Regions from separate parts of the Pantoea stewartii genome, predicted to be linked through region 1. Evidence: predicted binding sites of a transcription regulator. Region 1 holds the regulator's gene; each other region holds the start of a gene.
The links. The regulator CRP, encoded in region 1, controls carbon source genes, mostly activating them, when cyclic AMP is high. The targets are predictions, from matches to a motif close to ATGTGANNNNNNTCACAT.
Positions count from the first base shown of each region.

Region 2: the regulator CRP is predicted to act here: its motif matches at 2,687-2,704, upstream of G5574_RS21870 (iron-containing alcohol dehydrogenase).
Region 3: the regulator CRP is predicted to act here: its motif matches at 3,247-3,264, upstream of G5574_RS15005 (nucleoside-specific channel-forming protein Tsx).

Region 1 is NZ_CP049115.1:2,472,973-2,478,065, reverse strand. It holds gene argD (bifunctional acetylornithine/succinyldiaminopimelate transaminase) at 1-820, shown strand, start outside; gene G5574_RS11855 (YccS/YhfK family putative transporter) at 822-2,897, opposite strand; gene crp (cAMP-activated global transcriptional regulator CRP) at 2,956-3,588, opposite strand; gene G5574_RS11845 (OsmC family protein) at 3,891-4,295, shown strand; gene G5574_RS11840 (phosphoribulokinase) at 4,325-5,093, opposite strand, start outside.
Region 2 is NZ_CP049116.1:86,667-91,759, forward strand. It holds gene G5574_RS21860 (mannitol dehydrogenase family protein) at 1-455, opposite strand, end outside; gene G5574_RS21865 (D-threonate 4-phosphate dehydrogenase) at 1,306-2,292, opposite strand; gene G5574_RS21870 (iron-containing alcohol dehydrogenase) at 2,796-3,941, shown strand; gene G5574_RS21875 (dihydrodipicolinate synthase family protein) at 3,964-4,845, shown strand; gene G5574_RS21880 (sodium:solute symporter family protein) at 4,923-5,093, shown strand, end outside.
Region 3 is NZ_CP049115.1:3,168,187-3,173,279, forward strand. It holds gene G5574_RS14995 (methyl-accepting chemotaxis protein) at 1-1,077, opposite strand, end outside; gene yjdN (VOC family metalloprotein YjdN) at 1,650-2,087, shown strand; gene G5574_RS15005 (nucleoside-specific channel-forming protein Tsx) at 2,192-3,058, opposite strand; gene G5574_RS15010 (sensor histidine kinase) at 3,333-4,682, opposite strand; gene G5574_RS15015 (response regulator) at 4,679-5,093, opposite strand, start outside.

The sequences.
Region 1 (5,093 bases):
TATTGCCTTCCATAATGCCTTTCATGGCCGGACGCTGTTTACGGTCACGGTAGGCGGCCAGCCAAAATATTCCGACGGTTTTGGCCCGAAACCCGCTGACATTGTGCATGTGCCATTCAACGATTTGGCGGCAGTGAAAGCCGTTATCGACGACCACACCTGTGCGATTGTCGTTGAGCCCATTCAGGGTGAAGGTGGCGTCATGCCGGCCACGCCAGAATTTATGCAGGGGCTGCGTGAGCTCTGCGATAAACATCAGGCGTTGCTGGTGCTGGATGAAGTTCAGAGCGGTATGGGGCGCAGCGGTAAGCTGTTTGCTTATGAGCACTACGGCGTCACGCCAGACATTCTGACTTCGGCGAAAGCGCTGGGCGGTGGTTTTCCTGTCAGCGCGATGCTGACCACCGAGGAGGTGGCGTCAACGATGGCTCCTGGCGTGCATGGCACCACCTATGGTGGCAATCCGCTGGCCTGTGCGATTGCTGAAACCGCGCTGGATCTGATCAATACGCCAGACGTGCTGAACGGCGTGGAATCCCGTCGCCAGCAATTTGTCGAGGCACTCAAGGCGATTGATGCCCGTTACGATCTGTTTAGCGATATTCGCGGCAAAGGCTTACTGGTAGGCGCGGCCCTGAAGCCGCAACATGCCGGAAAATCACGCGATATCCTCAATGCCGCCGCGGCTGAAGGCGTTATGGTGCTGGTGGCTGGTACGGATGTGATGCGTTTTGCCCCTTCACTGATTATTGAACCCGCCGATATTGAAGAAGGCATGGCGCGCTTTGCCAAAGCGGTCGGGAAAGTCCTGGCTGCCTGAGTTATTTTCGACCCAGACTACGAATCAGCCAGCGACCATGATGCGGTCGCTGGTTCCACGCCAGCGATGAGATCGTGTGCATCACCTTAAGATGATCCAGAATGCGCCTGATGTGCTGCTCCAGTACTGTGACCGGTCCCTCGTTGATATCTTCAATTCCCTGTAACAGATCGGTTTGCGAACTTTCGCCGTCATATTCAAGCCGCTGCTGGCAACGCTGCAGCGCAATTTCACACCATTGCAGATAGTGCTCCGCCAGCGTAGGCGGCAGCATGGTATGTTCGCGTGCCAGAATCGTCATGGCGTTGATGTGCTCAACGATAAACTGGCTGTGCGTGACCCATAAACGCATATCCTGTAAATAGCGTGCGTTAAACCCCGGCTCCTGCATCGCCTGATTTAGTGAGTTAAAGACTGCATTGTGGGCCTGATTAACGTTAACGCGCTGATAGGCGAGTACCTCGGGAGACTGTTCCGGACCAAGCAACATGCGTAACGCGTCCTGGAAAGCCTCAAGCACATCATGTGCGTTCTGTCGTAGCAGGGCACTTTGCCATTGCGGCCAAAGCCATAACGTTCCGCCAAACGCAATCAGGCAGCCCATCAGGGTATCCAGCAGGCGCGGCAGTAAGAATTGTGCGCCGTTAAGTGACAGAAGTTGCAGGGTATATACCGCGGTGACCGTGAACCCCACCATCGACCAGCCGTAAAACTGGCGGGTAAAGCGATAGCTGATAAAGGTAATCACCAGCATGATGCTCAACACCAGCGGTTCAGGGACATCCAGCCGCAGCGAGGCCGCCGCAATCACCAGCCCGGCAAAGGTGCCCAGCGCACGGTGCTGAATACGCACCCGTGTGGCGCTGTAGTTACTCTGGCTGACAAACATAATGGTCATCAGAATCCAGTAGGGTTTGGGAATTGAAAAGAACAGCGCCAGCCCGCTACCCAGCATCAGCATCACAGAAAAACGTCCGGCCGTGCGCAGGGCAGATGAGCGCAGCGAGAGATAGCTTCTGAGTGCGGGCAGAAGCGGTAAACGGCGCTGGCGATCCGCCATCAAATCACGCTGATAAAGGGGCTTTTGTGTACGCAGTACCCGTGCGATGCGGCTGAAGTGATAAAGGCAAAAATTTCCTACCGGATTGTCCGGGTGCTGACGGGCGATTTTTTCCAGTGCCCCCAGCTGCTTGTCCATATCAAAGCGACTGGACAGTTGGTGGTACAGGATGTTGTCTGCCAGCTCACGTAAACGGGCGGAAATGGTTTTCGCATTCCAGCGAATCACGGCCTCTGCATGGCTTTGTTCTACCAGTTTTTGCACTTCTTCTGGCTGATGCAGGCTGACAGAAATGTGTTCCTGTAAATCCAGTGCGACCTGAAAAGCGCGGGTCAGTCGCTTATGACTGTGATCGCGGCTGGCGGACAGCATATGCATCTGCTGATAACAGGTGTTGATGAGGTCGATTGCTTTTTGTTGCCGCGCCAGCAACGGTGGTAGCGCCTTCTCCGGATCGGTAAGTTGCGTCAACAAGGTGTACTTGGCGTCACAATAGTTCGCCAGTTCGCGGTAAATCAGACTCAGGCTTTCACGCATTGGCTGCTCTTTCCACAGCCAAAACCAGAACCAGTTAAACAGGCCATACCACAGCGTACCGCCGATGTAGAGCAGGGGCGGTACGTAAATGGGCATGCGGCCAATCAGGCTGGTGGTAAATATCGCTGCGATCAGTGTGGCAGGGAGTAACCGTGCGTGCAGTGGGCTGATTTCACCTGTCACGCCCAGCAGCAAAGGCAGGGCGAAAAGAATAAGCGGTAAGGGCACGTCTTTAAACAGAAGCCACTGCATCAGTAAGCTACCCAAGGCAAACAGGCTGCCGCCGACAATCAGGCGTTTAAAGAAGCGTTTGTGGGGTGTATCCAGACCGGCAATATTGCAGCAGGCAGGCACCAATGAGAACAGCAATCCTTTTTGCAGATCGCCAAACAGCCAGCCGAGCGCGACGGGGAGACACAACACCAGTGTCTGGCGCAGGGCATAGTTAACTTCAGGGTGATAAATTATTCTTCGCCACATCGGCTCAACGCAAATAATTCACGGCATAACGTTGCCATTATGCCGTGAAGAATAAAGCTTAGCGCGTGCCGTAAACAACAATTGTTTTGCCGTGTGCGGAGATCAGATTCTGGTCTTCCAGCATCTTCAAAATACGTCCCACGGTTTCACGTGAACATCCCACGATTTGGCCAATTTCCTGACGCGTAATTTTAATTTGCATGCCGTCAGGATGCGTCATGGCGTCCGGCTGTTTCGCCAGGTTGAGCAACGTCTGCGCAATGCGACCGGTGACATCAAGGAACGCGAGGTTGCCCACTTTTTCCGATGTGACCTGCAGACGGCGCGCCATTTGCGAGGAGAGGCGCATGAGGATGTCCGGATTCACCTGAATCAGCTGACGGAATTTTTTGTAGGAAATCTCTGCCACTTCGCACGCGGTTTTCGCACGTACCCAGGCGCTGCGCTCCTGACCTTCTTCGAACAGGCCAAGCTCACCAATAAAGTCGCCCTGATTCAGATAGGACAGAATCATCTCCTTGCCTTCTTCATCCTTAATCAGTACCGCAACGGAACCTTTAACGATGTAGTAAAGCGTTTCCGCCTTTTCACCTTGATGAATGAGCGTACTTTTGGATGGATACTTGTGAATATGGCAATGGGACAGGAACCATTCAAGTGTAGGGTCTGTTTGCGGTTTGCCGAGAACCATTCGCTATTATCCTCTGTTGTAATCGTGCCCAAAATACAGGGCTCTGTTTCCCTGCCAGGCGATGTAAGCGTTAAGCGTCTTTCCATTCAGGAAATTATTCGGGCTGCATTCGGCGCAGTGCGCATCATTCTTCCCGGCTTCGTCTTCGGATGACGAAAAATATTTTCAGCTCTGTTTGTAGCACAGCTTACGTCGACTGTCTTGTGTTGTCTCGCTTCAGCAAGATGGCGTTTTCTCTGGATTGCTGTTTCCCAGGCAAAAGCGTACGCTGAGCCAAAACAGGGTATTCTGAGGTCAAAATTATGCAGGCACGCGTCAAATGGGTTGAAGGGTTAACATTCCTGGGGGAATCATCGTCCGGCCATCAGATACTGATGGATGGCAATTCTGGCGATAAAGCGCCGAGCCCTATGGAGATGGTGCTGATGGCGGCGGGGGGATGCAGCGCCATTGACGTTGTGTCAATTTTGCAAAAAGGCCGCAACGATGTGGTTGATTGCGAAGTGAAACTATCCTCTGAACGTCGGGAAGAAGCCCCCCGCATCTTTACCCATATCAATCTGCATTTTATCGTCAGCGGCAACGCACTTTCGGATAAAGCCGTGGCACGCGCTGTCGATCTGTCAGCGGAAAAATATTGCTCTGTCGCCATCATGTTAGGCAAAGGCGTCAACATTACCCACAGCTACGAAGTGATCGCGCTGTAATCTCACAGAGGCCAGGCTGGCCTCTGTGGTTATTCAATCCGTTTCCCTTCCATGAGCCGTTTTACTAACGGCGCCATAATTAACTCCATCGCCAGTCCCATTTTGCCGCCGGGTACCACCAGCGTGTTGATATTGGAAATAAACGATCCCTGCAGCATGGCCAGCAGATAGGGAAAATCAATGTCTTCCAGCCCCTGAAAGTGGATAACCACAAAGCTTTCATCCAGCGAAGGGATGGTGCGCGCGGCAAAGGGATTAGAGGTATCCACCGTGGGGACGCGCTGAAAGTTAATATGGGTTCGTGAAAACTGCGGCGTAATGAAATTGATGTAATCTTCCATGGAACGCACTACCGAATCCATCACCGCTTCGCGTGAATGGCCACGCTCGCTGGTATCGCGCACCAGTTTCTGAATCCACTCCAGGTTGACGATGGGCACGACGCCGACCAGCAAATCGACTTTTTCCGCCACATTGTGTTGTGCAGTCACCACGCCGCCGTGCAAGCCTTCATAAAACAGCACATCCGTATCCGGTGGTAACGGTTGCCAGGGCGTGAAGGTGCCGGGAACCTGATTCCAGGGAACGGCTTCATCATAGGTGTGCAGATACTTACGCGACTGACCCTTACCGTGTTCGCCGTATTCGATGAACGTTTGCTCCAGCAGGCCAAAATCATTCGCCTCCGGGCCAAAGTAGCTGATATGTCGCCCCAGATCGCGCGCTTTTCGGATAGCCATGTCCATTTCGGGTCGGGTAAAGCGGTGAAAACTGTCCCCTTCCAGTTCGGCAGCGTGC
Region 2 (5,093 bases), on a different replicon from region 1:
GGCTGAGCCAGATCAGCGACAATCTGAGGATGGTCGCGCATCAGCTCGCCCGTTGCCGGTGAATGACAATAGCCTTTCTCAGTAATCGTTAAGGAAACGATGGCAATTTCGGGCTGACACAGGGCGTGAAGTACGGCTTCGGTTCCATCGACCTGAGCGTGAAGCGCCTGCTTCACCACACCAATCACGCGCCCTTCCCAGCCATGAGCCGACATTTCTGCCACGCTGTACAATAATCCCTGACGTTTCAGATCGGCAATCTGTTGTTCCCCGCCGATGAGATTAACTTCGACGTATCCCCAGTCGCTGTTATGTTCTGCTGCAAGAACATCGGCATAGACCGCCTGATGAGCCCGATGAAAAGCACCGAATCCAAGATGGACAATACGCGGGACGAGCTTCTTCCTGTTCCATTTTGGAACCGTCGCCTTCGCATTCAGTAGGGTAGTTTGCATTTCTTTCTCACCTTATTTTTTATTAGCTGCGTGGACACTGACGTTAAATAACGGCAGCACCTGGAGATCGCCTTGATGTTTTCCTGTGCGGCGCAGTTTGGATCAAGCGCCTGAGAACACCACGGCAAAAGGAAAGTTTTTAAAACAGAATTGGTGCGGGAAGCCTATCGTCAGCGGCAGAATTGTTCCACTACCATACCAGTTATAATTAAAAAATGTGATGAATGGCAATTATGTCTTTGGGTAAAATTGCATTAATTAACAAAGAAAATAAAAATCACAACTTCTTTATAACTATAAATATTGCTGGCACTACAGAAGAATTAACCTTCAAACAGGCTGATGCGTATTAGCACGCTGTTTTGCGGTTCGGGTGAATAACCAAAATTTAAAAAATCCGAAAGATTGCTTTTAAAAAGGGCCGACCTCATCAGGCGTCATGTATAAAAAGACTTAATCGCACCGATGGGTTTAAGAGCACTCGGGTTTGAGGGTGAGCTATTTCGCTACGGACAAAACGGAAATCAGGCAGAAACTCAACGCCGTGTTTGACTGGCGGGACATTAACGCTGAACGCTTTTTATTCCCTCATCTGGCGTCATTCGACGTGTACGTGGTAAGGCTGTCAGTTATGCCTCTGTGGAGCCGGAGCATTTAAACCAATCCGATACGGTGCTGTATTGATATTGCACCCGCATGCGATGACAGACACCCGTTTCCCGACGCGTCGCTGTATTAAGGTTATATCGGTTCAGGTGCCTGTTTTATCGCGAAAGTTTGCACAGCCGCCCAGAAGCCGTATGCAGGGCAACGCAATCATGTCACCCTGAGCCTCCCTTCCCGCACAACGCTATGCTTGCGTAATTTGCAGCGCCATATCAATCGAGATAGCCATACTTTCGGGATTCGCTTTACCGGTCCAGGCAATGTTAAAGGCCGTGCCATGATCGGCTGAGGTGCGCAGGAACGGTAAGCCTGCGGTAATGTTTACGCCGTCGTAGAAGCCCAACAACTTGAGCGGAATATGGCCTTGATCATGATACATAGCCACAACAATGTCATACATGCCCTCATTGCATTGCATAAATACGGTGTCCGGCGGGCACGGGCCATAGACGTTTATGCCCTGCGCCTTCATCGCGTCAATCGCCGGTGTCAGCACGCGAATTTCCTCATCTCCGAACAACCCATTTTCACCCGCGTGTGGGTTAACGCCCGCAACCGCAATACGCGGCTGGCTATAACCGACCCGGCGCAAAAACGTATCGGCAATTCTGATTACCGTTTCAACGCGCGCCTGGCTGAGCGTATCCAGGAATGTCCGCAGAGAAATATGCGTGCTGACGTGGATCACTTTGAGTTTATCGGTGTAGAGCACCATCGAATAATCTTTGGTGTCAGTTAATTTTGCCAGTAATTCCGTATGGCCTGGATAATGATGGCCAGCCATATGCAGCGCTTCTTTATTCAGCGGAGCCGTCGCAATCGCTTTCACATCACCGCGCATCGCCATTTCTGTTGCACGTTTGATGCATCGATAAGCCACATCGCCCGCTTCAGGCTGCACAACCCCACACTGTAGTGCCTCCGGATGTGCCACTTTCTCATCGATAATATGAATAACGCCCGGCATAAAGGTGGCTTCGGACACGTTATTAATGACGTTTAATTCCGCCTGCGGCGTTATGTTCATTGCCAGTATGCGGCGGAACGTTTGTACACAACCGATAACCACAACGGGCGAACCCGCTAACGCGCCCTCGGTTAAGGCCTTAATAATAATTTCAGGACCGATCCCAGCCGGATCGCCCATCGTAATCGCCACAACATTCGTCACTTATTTTCTCCTCAACGACGCTCAAAATTTTTAAAGGGGGAGATTCATTACCCAAACACCGGCTTTCGTTAATCCCGCCTGACGTCAGTCACAACCGGATGCATGCCCACCAGGAACATATTCCGCCGCCCTTCTGTGCCGCGTTGCGTCCGGGCCGAGACGGTTGCAGCAGCCCATTTAGCCATCCCTGACGCCTTGTCGCTAAAATCAGCCCAGCGTGCAAACCCGCACTGCCGTCGTTGAGCGATTTCACTCATCCGGTCAACGGTCAGAGATATGGCCCTCTTGTTTTGTCGCCCCATGTCGTCAAAAGCGCCTGAAGATCAGAGTCACAACGCACCTCATCAGTTTTCACTCCTCACCATAATGATTATATTCAATCACATTCGATTATATGTGAGCAAGATCAATTTAATAAAGCGCCATTTTATTTATAAATTTAGACAGTGAGTGAGCGAAGTTAAGCGGAATGAAGAATTTCAGTCATTTATGGGGAGACAGACGTGGCATTAATTAACAGCACAATATTGAGCGGTTCCGACGCGATAAAGGCACTGACGCCGGTTGTCGCGGACAAACAACACCTGCTGGTTTTGACAGACAAGAACATTGTAAATTTGCCCGCGACCACGCAAATCATGACATTGCTCAGTCAGGATGGCCGTCACGTTAAACTGATCGATGATGTTCCGGCAGAACCCACGCATACCGATGTTGAAGCAGTGCTGTCGCGTACAGCAGGTAAAACGTTTGATTTAGTGGTGGGCATTGGCGGTGGAAGCGTACTGGATGTGGCGAAGCTGCTTTCTGTGTTATGTCACGTTGCGTCACCCTCCCTTAAGGCGCTGTTTGATGGCGTGAAAATTACAGCCCGTTTACCCTCACTGCTTATTCCCTCGACGGCGGGAACGGGTTCGGAAGCAACGCCCAATGCTATTCTGGCTATCCCTGAAAAAAACACCAAATCAGGCATCATTTCCCCTGTGATGCTGCCAGATTATGTCGCATTAATTCCAGAACTGACCACCAGCATGCCTGCGCATATCGCCTCATCAACGGGCATTGATGCACTGTGCCATTTACTGGAATGTTATACCGCCACCATTTCGAACCCTGTGGGTGACAACGTTGCGCTGATGGGCCTGCATAAGCTGTTCCGGAATCTGGAAACATCCGTCACTGAACCGCATAACCTGAACGCGAAGCTGGAAATGCTATGGGCTTCTTATTATGGCGGCGCGGCAATCGCGCACGCCGGCACCCATCTTGTTCATGCGCTTTCGTATCCTCTGGGAGGCACTTATCACCTGCCTCACGGCGTCGCCAATGCCATTCTGCTGGCACCCTGTATGAAAGTGGTGCGCCCGTTTGCCATCGACAAATTTGCCACTGTCTGGGACCTGATTCCGGGCGCCGATATCACATTGACCCCGGAAGAAAAATCGCACGCGCTGGTCGACTATCTCGCCAAATTAGTTAAACGGCTCAATCTGCCGGATAACCTGGAAACATTAGGCGTGCCGTCAGGTGATATTGATGCGCTGAGCGAATCTGCACTCAATGTGAAGCGTTTAATGAACAATTCACCCTGCGCTGTAAATCATCAGGATGTGGCTGATATTTACCGGACCCTGTTCCCTAAAATTTAACCGCCGAAAGGAGTGGGTAAAGATGAAAAAAATAGAAGGTGTACTTACAGCGATTGTGACGCCTTTTACTCAGGAAGGTGATCTTTATCTTGATGAACTGAAACGCCAGGTTACCCGACAACTCAATGCCGGTAACGGTATTTTTTGCGGCGGCACAAATGGTGAGTTCTTTGTTCTCAACGAAAAAGAAAAGCTTACTGTTACAGAAACCTGTGTTAACGAAGTGTCGGGGCGGGCAAAGGTTGTTGCCCATATTGGTGAGATATCGACCCGGGACACCCTTCGCCTGGGTAAACAAATTGAAAAGCTGGGCGTGGATGCGGTTTCAGTAATCACGCCCTATTTTGTGCCGTTAAATCAACGCGAACTGATTAACCATTACACGGCAATTGCGGATGGCCTTTCCGTACCGGTTTTTCTGTACAACATTCCGGCCAGAACAGGCAATACGATTGAACCAGAAACCGCCCGCACCCTTGCTGCCCATCCCAATATCATTGGTGTAAAAGACAGTGCCGGAAGTTATGAAAGCCTGCGCGACTATCTGGACACGGTAAAAGAATGCGATAACTTTGACGTGCTTAACGGCCCCGATTCACTTATCCATCAAGGCTTTGTTGAAGGGTGCTCTGCCTGTATATCAGGCCTGGCTAACGTTGCACCGCACCAGATAAATGCGATCTGGTCACGCTTTCATGCCGGCGATATTGACGGATCACGTCAGGCGCAGGAACAGGTCACAGGGTTACGCACCGATCTTTATAAGGTCGCCTTTTCACCTGCAGCAGTAAAAAAAGCGCTACAAATTTTAGGCCATAACGTGGGCGAGAGCCGTTATGCCATTCATTTTGACGCTGCGCAGAAAGAGGAAATTCGCAGAATCATTAACCTGTACCTGAAATGATAATAAGAATTTATAAATTTTAAATACCGGGAGCATAAAGTGCTCCCCGAATTTATCTTGCTCTATCTGAGGCTATAATGAAAACATTCAACGCTCAGGACACCCTGATAATTATCGGCATTGTATTGGCATATATTCTTTTTACCACCTGGCTGACATTCCGGTTACGTAGTAAAAACTCGGGCGATTTTATGGAAGGCTCAAGAGCCATGCCAGCCTTTATTGTAGGTATTCTGCTGATGTCAGAA
Region 3 (5,093 bases), 700 kb from region 1:
GGTGATGTCTTCGATTTTTTTCGAACTCTCGTTAATTTTTGACATGGAAACGATGACCTGCTGGGACACGTGTTCGCCGCTCTCCGCATTCTTCACGGCTTCGCTGGCCAGACGGCAGGCTTCAAAGACATTGTCCGTATTCTGTTTCACGGTCGCGCCCAGCTGCTCCATACTGGCGGCCGTTTCGGTCAGGGCTGCGGCCTGCTGTTCCGTGCGCGAGGCCAGGTCAACGTTGCCGCTGGCAATTTCCTGCGAGGCGAAAGAGACCGCCTGGGTTGCCTGGCGGACGCGGGTAATAATGCCGGTCAGCGCGGTACGCATGCTTTCCATAGAGGTCATTAACTGCTGAATCTCGCTCTTTGAACCGGTGTTGACCGGCACCGGTTTGTCCAGAATTCCTGCGGCAATCTGGCTGCAGTGGGCTTTGGCGTGATCAAGCGGCGATAAAATATAGCGTCTGACAAAGACCAGTATGGCCACGATAATGGCAAGAAACAGCACACCAAATACGACTAACAACAGGATCCCAGAGGAAAAGTTGCTCTGGGCATCCGTATTGAGCTTCTTCGCAAAGGCTTCATGTTGTGCCAGCACCTTGTCCAGGACAATTTCATACTGGCGATCCAGGCGCACGACGTTTGCGATCTGGTTTTTAAAGCGCTGCTGGTCCCCGGCCTCGGCCGCTGCGATTAAAGGCTGAATGCCCTGATCGCGGTAGGCCAGGTAAGCCTGACGATAGCGTTCTGCTTCCGCTTCTTCTCCCGGAATACGTGGCGCGTTCAGATAAGCCTGGAAAGCGGCATCGGCTTTAGCGGCAACGCTTTTTACGCTGTCCAGTGAAGCGGCGCCCTGCGGGCCACCATTCTCCGTCTCTTTCATGTACTCCATCAGACGGACGCGTAAGGTACGACTGTGGTTGATGGGGTCAATCACCGACAGCACCACACGAATTTCTTTATTCACGGCATTAAGTGACGCATTGCTGCGGGCCAGTAACCAGATGCTGACGGAAATACTGATAAGAAAAAGAATTAACAGAAAAGACAACACCAACAGTGATGATTTTTTTAACGACATAACACAGTCCTGAACAGGGGGGATTATGGACAGATATATCGGCATCCTGGGGCTAAATATTTAGCTGGAACGCACCGAAATAAGCACAGAATTAAGTGCATAAAACATAAGCGAAATAATGAACCAACTGATTCACTATTATCAGGTTGACGTTTCGCTTGCCGCTTCGGTTATTTCATGCGTTAACGCCGGCGGTATGGTTTTCAGATCCACTAATAGGTTGAGTCAACGAGGAAGTGCAAAGCAGGAAAGTGCGGTTGTCAGCATTTGTCTGAACAGTTCATTTATTATTTATTTTAAGGCATTGTAATTTAAGGGTTAATTCTAATCCTTGCAGTAGTAAATAAAAGTGACTATTGCCTGTGAGATAATATGGTTATTAACACGTAAAACATTATTAGCGTACCAGGCATTGATTTAATTGAAAAAAAACGGGGGCGACGTCTCAGGCGATTGGGTAAATCCTCTGAAAGGAGATTCTTTGCGCCGTTATGAATCCTCTTCTCTGCGCTGTCGTCTACACTTATTACTTCCTTATAAGGAAGTTTCTACTCACCTGTATCGAGGTAATAATGCAAGTATGTCCTTATTTGTTTCTCTATGGTCGCTGTGAAGAGGCGATGGAATTCTATTTGCAGGCAACAGGTGGACAGCTGCTGCAAAAAATGACGTTTGGTGATATGCCGGAGCAGGGTGAACAGATTGGCGACCAGTCTGCACCCCCGTTGCCACCTGAAAAAATTATGCATGCGCATCTGCGTATCGGGCAGGGCGAACTGATGATGAGTGACGGCAATCCTGACCAGCCACCGGCGTCAGAGCACGCAGGCTATGCCGTCAGTCTGGCGACCACGGATGCAGAACAGGGTAAAGCCTGGTTTGAAAAGCTGTCGGCAGGCGGGAAAGTGACCACACCGTGGCAAAAAACTTTCTGGTCTGATGGCTTCGCCATGTTTATTGATAAATTCAATATTCCGTGGCGCATTAACGTTGTTAAATCAGACGAGTAATTTGTCGGTGATGCCGTTCAACGACGTTGGATGGCGCATACAACAGCGGCCTTCCCAGGGGGAAGGCCACCGTCAATTACCGTGCCTGTCTTGCAACAAACTGATCAGAAGTTATAGCCAGCTACCAGATAGTAACCCCAGCCCGTTGATTTAATTTCAGACGCGCTGCTGCCAAAACCTAACTCCTGACCGTCTCCCCACTGACCGCCGTTATGGAAGTAACGCGCCACAGCAGAGAAGTGCCAGTGCTCGTAGCCCAGTGACAGGATATGACTGGAGGCAATGGAATTACTGGTACGGATCGGCCCGGTCTTATCACGCAAGTCTGAGCCCCAGTCGAAGTTGGTAAAGCCCACATAGCCCAGGTTACCACCCCACAGTGTGGTGATTGGCACGAAATACTTCACCTTAAAGCGATAGCCGTCCCAGCTGTCTTCGTTCGCAGCACCGTAGTTTTCCCACTGGTACTTGGCATAGACGTTCAGTGACAGACCGATATCGCTGTGCGTATCGATGTCGGTGCCCAGGCCCATGTACCAGGTGTTCTGGCGGTTTGCGCTGTTACGGCCCATATCGTAGATATAGTTGTTGGCAAAATACCACTCTTTAAACGGACCGAAAGCCAGGCTGGTGCCGGTCAGTTTATCAATAGAGAAACGCGGTTCGATTTCCATGAACAGCGGTGAACCGTGGTCGAAAATACCGTTGGCGTTGTTGTTGCCTACGCCAAAGAAGTTTGGCAGGTCAACGTAGCCGTAAAAATCAAACCAGTCTTTTTTGGCGAACGCTTCGTATTCCAGATAGACATCGTTATTGAACTGGGGCCCGAAGCGGGTGTGGTAACTGCCCACCACGTTGACGCTCTGATGCCACCAGTCGGAAAGGTACTGGGGATCGTTTTCTGCAGCCTGCACTGCACCGTTCAGGGAGCCTGCCAGCAGGGCACCTGCAACTAACGTTTTAAATTTCATTATATTTGACCACTGGTTTTCATACGCAAGACAATCGTTTGCGTGCTGTTTGGAAATCAATCCCAAAGGTTGGGCAGTAATGTACTCAGGCCGACTGTTTTAGTTAGCGTAGCGTGCCTGTAACAGAGAGATAGAAAATAGCTTTTGATCACATTTGTCAAAATGTGTTGCATAACAATTCATCATAATTGTGATGATTGTCACAATATAGGGTTGTGGCGAACGGAACCAGGCAACCGTTTACGTTGTCGGGTTCCGAATCGATCGGCAGGAATCAGGGAAAGGTGACGCGCACCTGAAAACCGCAGCGCAGGCCTTGTGCGTCCCGACAGTTGGCAAGGGCAACGTCGATATGGTGTTTCTGGGCGACGCTGCGCACGATAGACAGACCTAAACCGCTGCCCTGCGCTTTAACGTCGGGTGAACGGGCAAAGCGATCGAATGCGCGTTCAAGAAAGGATTCCGGTACACCCGGACCGTTATCAACGATGTCGACAACGGTTTGTCCTGCCACACGATGCAGCAGCACATCGACCATGCTGCCTTCAGGCGTATGTAACATCGCGTTGCCAATCAGATTATCAAACAGGCTGCGAAGTTCGGAACGCCCGGCCTGCAGTCGATAGTGCGTGGTGCCGCTAAAGCCAATGTCGATACCGCGTTTATCCGCCACAACCATGAGCTGTTCAATACTCTCTTTCAGCACATCTTCCAGATCGATATTTTCGAGGTGCGCGACGACTGACTGATCTTCCCAGCGCGACATATTCAGCAGTTGAGTGACCAGATGGCGCGTGCGGGTCACACCTGATTCCAGTTGAGCGAACTGACGGCTGGCCTCGCCGGGTTGAATGTGCTGACGCAGATTTTCCAGTTGCAGCGTGACGGCGGTGACCGGCGTCCGCAGTTCATGAGCGGCATCTTCCATAAACTGACGTTGTGAAGACCAGGCGGCACGCAGTTTATCCAGTAAGGAGTTGTAGGCCTCAACCAGGGGCTGAATTTCGTCGGGCAGCCGTTCCGGCGATACGCTGTGGGGATGGTGCGCATCCTGGGCGGCGATTTCTCGCGAGGCAACGCGCAAATCCCGGGTGATCTTGCGCACGACCAGCCAGATGACCAGCAGCGACAGCGGCATCATCAAAATCAGCGGAATAATCGCCGACAGCGCCCGTCGCACCATCATCTCTTTCATGTAGCTCAGGTTCAGCATGACCTGAATAGTTTTAATCTCACTGCCTGGCTGACCGGAACGGGTGTAAATACGCCATTCACAGTCGCGGCAGTCACCGATCTGCACGTCTTTGTAGCCATTTTCCGACTGTAAGGGCGCATGCAGCTCTGGCCATGAGCTGGATCGTAACCGGCCCTGCGCATCCCACAGCTGAATGACAAAGGCACTTTTGATCTTATGCGCAGGCGCAATCACCGGCATCAACGGGGGGATTTCACGGTTAACGGACCACGCATCGGCCAGCTTGGCGAGCTGTTCGTCCTTAATGACGCCAACCATTTCGCCGTAGCAGTTAAAAAAATACCAGGCGACACCGCCAATCATCAGTAAATGAATCAACAGCAGGGTACTGAGTAATTTATTTCGTAATGAACGCATAAAGATTTTCATATTGCCGGTACTCGCCAGCCCAGCCCACGCACGTTGCGAATCACATCATTATCCAGCTTGCGCCGCATCCCGTGGATAAGAACGTCCACGGCATTGCTGCTGACTTCTTCGCCCCAGCCGTAGATACGGTTTTCCAGCTGTTCACGTGACAGAATGGCACCGGGCCGCTCCAGCAGAGCATAAAGCAGGGCATATTCCCGGGCGGTGAGCTGTTCACGCTGCCCTTTGTACAGGACTTCGCGGGTCAACATATCCAGTTGAACATCGCCGCTGCCCAGCACCGAATCGGCAGAACCATGGTGGCGTCGGGTGATCGCGCGCATACGGGCCATGACTTCCTGCAGATCAAAGGGTTTGAGCAAATAGTCATCTGCCCCGTAATCCAGGCCCTGTACCCGCTGAGCGACCGTG